Regions from separate parts of the Novosphingobium sp. EMRT-2 genome, predicted to be linked through region 2. Evidence: predicted binding sites of a transcription regulator. Region 2 holds the regulator's gene; the other holds the start of a gene.
The links. Region 2 encodes LexA, which represses DNA repair genes until DNA is damaged. Its sites were predicted from a motif close to GTTCCNCNCTTGTTCT; they were not measured.

Region 1: a site for LexA is predicted at 1,904-1,919, ahead of uvrA (excinuclease ABC subunit UvrA). Genes of this name have one in related genera too.

What each region holds. Positions count from the first base shown of each region.
Region 1 is NZ_CP039695.1:2,696,937-2,700,141, forward strand. It holds gene FA702_RS13245 (protocatechuate 4,5-dioxygenase subunit alpha) at 1-383, shown strand, start outside; gene FA702_RS13250 (class III extradiol dioxygenase family protein) at 383-1,225, shown strand; gene uvrA (excinuclease ABC subunit UvrA) at 1,930-3,205, shown strand, end outside.
Region 2 is NZ_CP039695.1:579,344-582,548, forward strand. It holds gene moaC (cyclic pyranopterin monophosphate synthase MoaC) at 1-202, shown strand, start outside; gene FA702_RS03020 (molybdopterin molybdotransferase MoeA) at 199-1,404, shown strand; gene lexA (transcriptional repressor LexA) at 1,462-2,154, shown strand; gene FA702_RS03030 (ComEC/Rec2 family competence protein) at 2,148-3,205, opposite strand, start outside.

The DNA.
Region 1 (3,205 bases), 1.6 Mb from region 2:
GGCGACCGCCCATCCCCGGCACCACCCTTTTCGATGGCGACATGGCGCGGCGCGGCTTTGCGCTGAACGCGATGTGCTATTCGTTCAACGATGCCGCCAACCGCGAGGCGTTCCGAGCCGACGAGGACGCCTATTGCCGCAAGTTCGCGCTGACGCCCGAACAACGCAAGGCCGTGGCGGACCGTGACGTGCTGGCGATGATCGAAGCCGGCGGCAACGTCTATTATCTGGCCAAGCTGGCCGGCATCTTCGGCCTCAACGTGCAGGATCTCGGCTCGCTCCAGACCGGCATGAGCCTTGACGATTTCAAGGCGCACCTCGTGGCGCAACGCGCCAAGATCGCGCCCGACATGGTCGTTTCCACCGGTATGGAGAACGCGTGATGGCGGATATCGTCGGCGGCTATTTCACCAGCCACGTGCCGGGCATCGGCGGCGCGATCGTGCGCGGAGACCAGCAGCAGCCCTACTGGAAGCCCTTTTTCGATGGCTACCCGCCGATCCGCGCCTGGCTTGCCGAAGCTCAGCCGGATGTGGCCGTGGTGTTCTACAACGATCACGGGCTGAACTTCTTCCTCGACAAGATGCCCACGTTCGCGGTCGGCGCGGCGGCGTCCTACGACAACGCCGACGAAGGCTGGGGCCTGCCGGTGTACAAGAGCTTCACCGGACACCCCGAACTGAGCTGGCACATCATCGAGGAACTCGTCGCGTCCGAGTTCGACATCACCACCTGCCAGAAAATGCTGGTCGACCACGCGCTGTCGATCCCGTTCGAGCTGGTCTATCCCGATGCGCCCGCCTGGCCGATCCGGCTGGTGCCGATCGCCATCAATACCGTGCAGTATCCGCTGCCGTCACCGAAACGCTGCCTGGCGCTGGGGCGCGCGGTGGCCAAGGCGCTGCGTTCGTGGACGGGGGCGGAGCGGGTTCTGGTGGTGGGCACGGGCGGCCTTTCGCACCAGCTCGACGGCCCGCGCGCCGGGTTCATGAACCCCGATTACGATCGCTTCTGCCTCGATCATCTCGCGGCCGATCCCGATGCGTTGACGCGCCATTCGGCCGAGGACGTGGCCGAACTGGCGGGCACGCAAGGGGTGGAGATACTCAACTGGATCGCCGCGCGGGGCGCGCTGGGCGATGGCCCGCTGAGCGAGGTCACGCGGAACTACCACATTCCGATCAGCAATACCGCTGCCGCCAGCCTGGTGCTGGAACCGGCCTGAGGCGGTTGACGGTTCGGTTGGTTCGGGGGCGGCCCGCTTCGGCGCATCGCCATCATCTGCACCACGCGGGTCGTGATGTTTCGCCGCCGCTCCCTGCCCCTCGTGGGTGGGGGCAGCGGTCTCAGGCGCGCCGTGCGCTTCGGCCCGTCCGGTTGTGACGCCGCGCACACCGTACCCGGCGAAACGGTGCGAAAAGCGCCTTCTGGCCTAGCGGTCCGACGGCACCTTGGTGCGATCGTTGCGCGTCTGGGTCATCGCGGAAGCAAAACTCTCCGCGAAATGCCGGGTGAAGTTGTCCTGGGCCTTCAACGAGATGGCCCGGGCGTGGTGGTTTGCCTGCTCTCCGCCACCAAAGAGGTGGGTGGCCGGCGCCCTGCAATGGTGTTCTGTGTCCGTCACGGTCTTGCAGATCCCCGCCGTTCCGCTGCAGTGCTGCGGCCGGCCTTGCTCGTTTCATGGTTTCTTATCCGTTACCGTCCGTAACATCCAAAACGAATTTTGAATTGTACCGACACGACACGGTTATCACTTTCGTAAAGCGGTATGGCATGGGTCTGGCCGCCTGTCCGTGACAGCGGACACGCTCCGCGTTCATCGACTGCATTCCCCGCCTCTTGTCGTTCCCCGATGCCCATCCCAGATAGCGCGCTTCTTCCCCAAGAGCCGTCTTGCGCTCTGTGAACAAATCTGGAACACGGGTGCCCATGTCGCTCAGCAAGATTTCCGTCCGTGGCGCCCGTGAACACAACCTCAAGGGTATCGATGTCGATCTCCCGCGGGACAGCCTGATCGTCATCACCGGGCTTTCCGGATCGGGCAAATCCTCGCTCGCGTTCGATACGATCTATGCCGAGGGGCAGCGCCGCTACGTCGAATCGCTCTCGGCCTATGCCCGCCAGTTCCTCGAGATGATGCAGAAGCCCGATGTCGAGCACATCGACGGCCTCAGCCCGGCGATCTCGATCGAGCAGAAGACCACCAGCCGCAACCCGCGCTCGACCGTGGCAACGGTCACCGAGATCTACGATTACATGCGCCTGCTGTGGGCTCGCGTGGGCGTGCCCTATTCGCCGGCCACGGGCCTGCCGATCAGTGCGCAGACGGTCAGCCAGATGGTCGATCGCGTGATGGCCCTGCCCGAAGGCACGCGCGCCTACCTGCTCGCGCCGGTGGTGCGCGGCCGCAAGGGGGAATACCGCAAGGAACTGCTGGAATGGCAGAAGGCGGGCTACACCCGTGTCCGCATCGACGGCGAGCTTTACGCGATCGAGGAAGCCCCCGCGCTCGACAAGAAGTACAAGCACGACATCGAGGTGGTGGTCGATCGCATCGCCGTGCGCGACGGTATCCAGACGCGGCTGGCCGACAGCTTCGAGCAGGCGCTCAAGCTGGCCGAGGGGCTGGCCTATATCGATCTGGCGGACACGACGGTGGCGGAGGCTCTGGTCGTCTCCCCCCTCCCGCTTGCGGGAGGGGCCGGGGGTGGGCCGGAACTGGATGCCGCGCCCGGGCAGCCCACCCCTAACCCCTCCCGCAAGCGGGAGGGGAATCTCAAGGGCGCGGGCCTTCCGCCCAACCGGATCGTGTTCAGCGAAAAGTTCGCGTGCCCGGTCAGCGGCTTCACCATCGAATCGATCGAACCGCGCCTGTTCTCGTTCAACGCTCCACAGGGCGCGTGCCCGGCCTGCGACGGGCTGGGCGAGAAGCTGCTGTTCGATCCGCAACTGGTCGTGCCCAACGAGGGGCTCAGTCTCAAGCAGGGCGCGGTGGTGCCCTGGGCCAAGTCCAACCCGCCATCGCCTTACTACATGCAGGTGCTGTCCAGCCTCGCCGCGCATTTCGGGTTCAGCCTGGAAACGCCGTGGGAGAAGCTGCCGGGCGAGGTGCGGCTGGTGATCCTCTATGGCACCGGCGGTAAGGCCGTGCCGCTGACCTTCGTCGACGGCAAGAAGAGCTACACCGTCACCAAGGCGTTCGAAG
Region 2 (3,205 bases):
GACCGCCACCGCGTCGCTCACTGGCCGGACCGGGGTGGAAATGGAAGCGCTGACCGCCGTCTCGATCGCGCTGCTGACCATCTACGACATGGCCAAGGCGCTGGACAAGGGCATGGTGATCGAACAGGTCCGCCTGATCGAAAAGCGCGGCGGCAAGTCGGGCACGTGGCGCGCGGATGAAGGGCCGCAAGATAAGGCATGAAGACGCCGCCGTTACCGCTGGAGGAGGCGCAGCGCCGCCTGCTCGCCCTGGCCCCCTCACTGCCGGTCGAACACCGCCCCGCTGCCGAATGCGTGGGTTTCCATCTCGCCCAGCCGCTTGCCGCGCGGCGCAACCAGCCCGAGGCCGCGCTCTCCGCCATGGACGGATACGCCCTGCGCGCCACCGACCTTCCCGGGCCGTGGACCGTGGTAGGCGAAAGCGCCGCCGGCCATCCGTTCGACGGGACGGTCGCGCCCGGACAGGCGGTGCGGATCAGCACCGGCGCCGTGGTTCCCGACGGCGCGGACATGGTGCTGATCCAGGAAGACGCCGCTCGCGTCGGCGACAGCCTGCGTCTTACCGGCGAACCGCCCCTGCCCCGGGACAAACACATCCGCCCGCGCGGCATGGATTTCGCCCTCGATGCACCCTTGCTGCCGGCCGGGCAGCGCATGGGGCCGGCGCAGATCGCCCTCGCCGTGTCCGCCGGGCATCATTACCTTGCCGTGCGCCGGCCAGTGAAGCTCGCCGTGATCGATTGCGGCGATGAGCTGGTCGCCCCCGGCACCCCGCTCGCGCCCCACCAGATTCCCGCCAGCAATGGCCCGATGCTGGCCGCGCTGGCGGCAAGCTGCCGGGTCGTGACCGACCGCATCGGACCGACCCCCGACCGGCTCGATGACCTCATCGCAGCGCTGGATCGCGTGCGCGATGCCGATGTGGTGGTCACAAGCGGCGGCGCTTCGGTGGGCGACCACGATCTCGTTCGCCCGGCAATCGAGGCCACCGGCGCCACGCTGGACTTCTGGCGGGTCGCGATCAAGCCGGGCAAGCCGCTGATGGTGGCGCAACGCGGCGCGCAAGTGATCCTGGGCCTGCCCGGCAATCCCGCCGCCGCTTTCGTTACCGGCTACCTGTTCCTGCTGCCGCTCCTCCGGGCCGCGCTGGGCGCGGCGGAAACCTTGCCACGCGTTATTCCCGCCCGCCTCGCGCAGGATATGCCGGCCGGTGGCGGACGTACCGAATTCCTGCGCGCCCGCTGGGACGGTGCCAGCGTGACGCTCGATCCCCTGCAGGATTCCGGTGCGTTGTCGTCGCTCGCGCGCAGCAACGCGCTGGTCCGGCGCGAAGCCCGCGCGCCATTGAAGCCTGCGGGAACAGATGTTCCGGTCTATTTGCTGGAAAATGGCGGAATTGCTTGACGGGTGCGTTTTAGTTGCTTATTCGTTCCGTATTCGTTCACTATGGAGTGACGCGCAATGCTGACGCGCAAGCAGCACGAACTGCTGACTTTCATCCAGCTCCGGCTTGAGGAGTCCGGCATTTCCCCCTCGTTCGAGGAAATGAAAGAAGCGCTCGATCTCAAATCGAAATCGGGCGTCCACCGCCTGATTTCCGCGCTGGAGGAACGCGGCTTCATCCGTCGGCTACCCAACCGCGCCCGCGCTCTGGAAGTGCTGCGCCAGCCGGACAGCGCAACCACCAAGGCCGCGTCGCGCACGGCTCCCGCCAACGATGTGGTCGTGCCGCTGCGCAGCCCGCCGAAGACCGCACCGGCGCCGGCGAACGACGTCATCGAAGTGCCGCTTCACGGCCGCATCGCCGCCGGCGCCCCGATCGAGGCGCTGGAAGGTTCCAGCGTACTGCCGGTGCCCGCCGCCCTGCTCGGCGCGGGGGAGCATTACGCGCTGGAAGTATCCGGGGATTCGATGGTCGATGCCGGGATTTTCGATGGCGATTTCGCGCTGGTCCGGCGCACAGACATCGCCCGCGATGGTGAAATCGTGGTGGCGCTGATCCGGGGCGAGGAAGCGACGCTCAAGTACCTGCGCCGCGAAAAGGGCATGATCCGGCTCGATCCCGCGAACGCCGCCTACGATCCGCAATACTACCGTCCCGATGAAGTGCAGGTGCAGGGCAAGCTCGCGGGGTTGCTGCGCCGCTATCACTGATCCGTTGATGCGGGCGACGGCGCGGCTTCCGGCCGGCGCGTCGCCGTCCAGCGATACCAGCCGTGGTGCCCCTGCGTCTCGGCTACGGTGCGCACGGTTCCGGCGGCAAGATCGATGGTCAGCCCGCCGGTTCGCGCCAGCAAGGCCCGGTCCGCCTTCAGCATCCGGGGCAGGCAGGTCCGCGGCAGCCGGCGGTCGGCGATGACGATGTCCGCCGCCGCGCAGGCCCGCTTCAGTTCCCCGATCTCCACCAGATCCTGCCCGCGCGCCATCAGCACCACGAATGCGCGCTCTCCCCGTTTCAATACTATCCGGCAGAAATCACCGTTGCAGGCCGCGCCGGGCCAGGTATCGAGCGGCCGCACATCTCCTTCCATGCCGGCCATTTCCAGCAGGTTCTCGCGCGTGTACTCCCCGCGAGTCTGGCGCAGCACTAGCAGGTCCTCCCCCTCTCCGGTAATTCCCACATTGCGGCCGTCGCCCGATACCAGGATGTCGGGCGGGCGCATGGTGGCAAAGACCAGCGCGGCCACCGTCGCCGGAACGAAGCCCCACAAGCGGACGGTGCCGGTCCACAGCGCCAGCCACAGCCCGCCGGCAACGAACAGCGCGAACACCCCGGGCGGCATCGACGGCATCAGCGTCACCGCGCCGGGCTGCCCCGCCGTCACGTGCGCCAGCCACAGCAGGAGTTCGAGCGACTTGCCCGTCAGCCACCACGCCGGCCCGCCCGCCCCCACCACGTCCAGCACCAGCGCCAGCGCGATCAGCGGCATGGTCACGAACGTGGTCAGCGGAATGGCGATGACGTTGGCCGCCGCGCCGTAGATCCCGGCGCGGTGGAAATGGAACAGCCCGATCGGCATCAGCGCCAGTTCGATCACGAGTCCCGTCGCGAGCAGCATCACGAGATGCCGCCCCAGGCGAAGCAGTACCCCTTCCTCGCGCGCGGCCAGGAAGCGCTTGGCCGGGGCGGAACCGTGGAACGCGATGATCGCGATCACGGAAGCGAAGCTCATCTGGAAACTCGGCCCGAATACGGCCTCGGGCC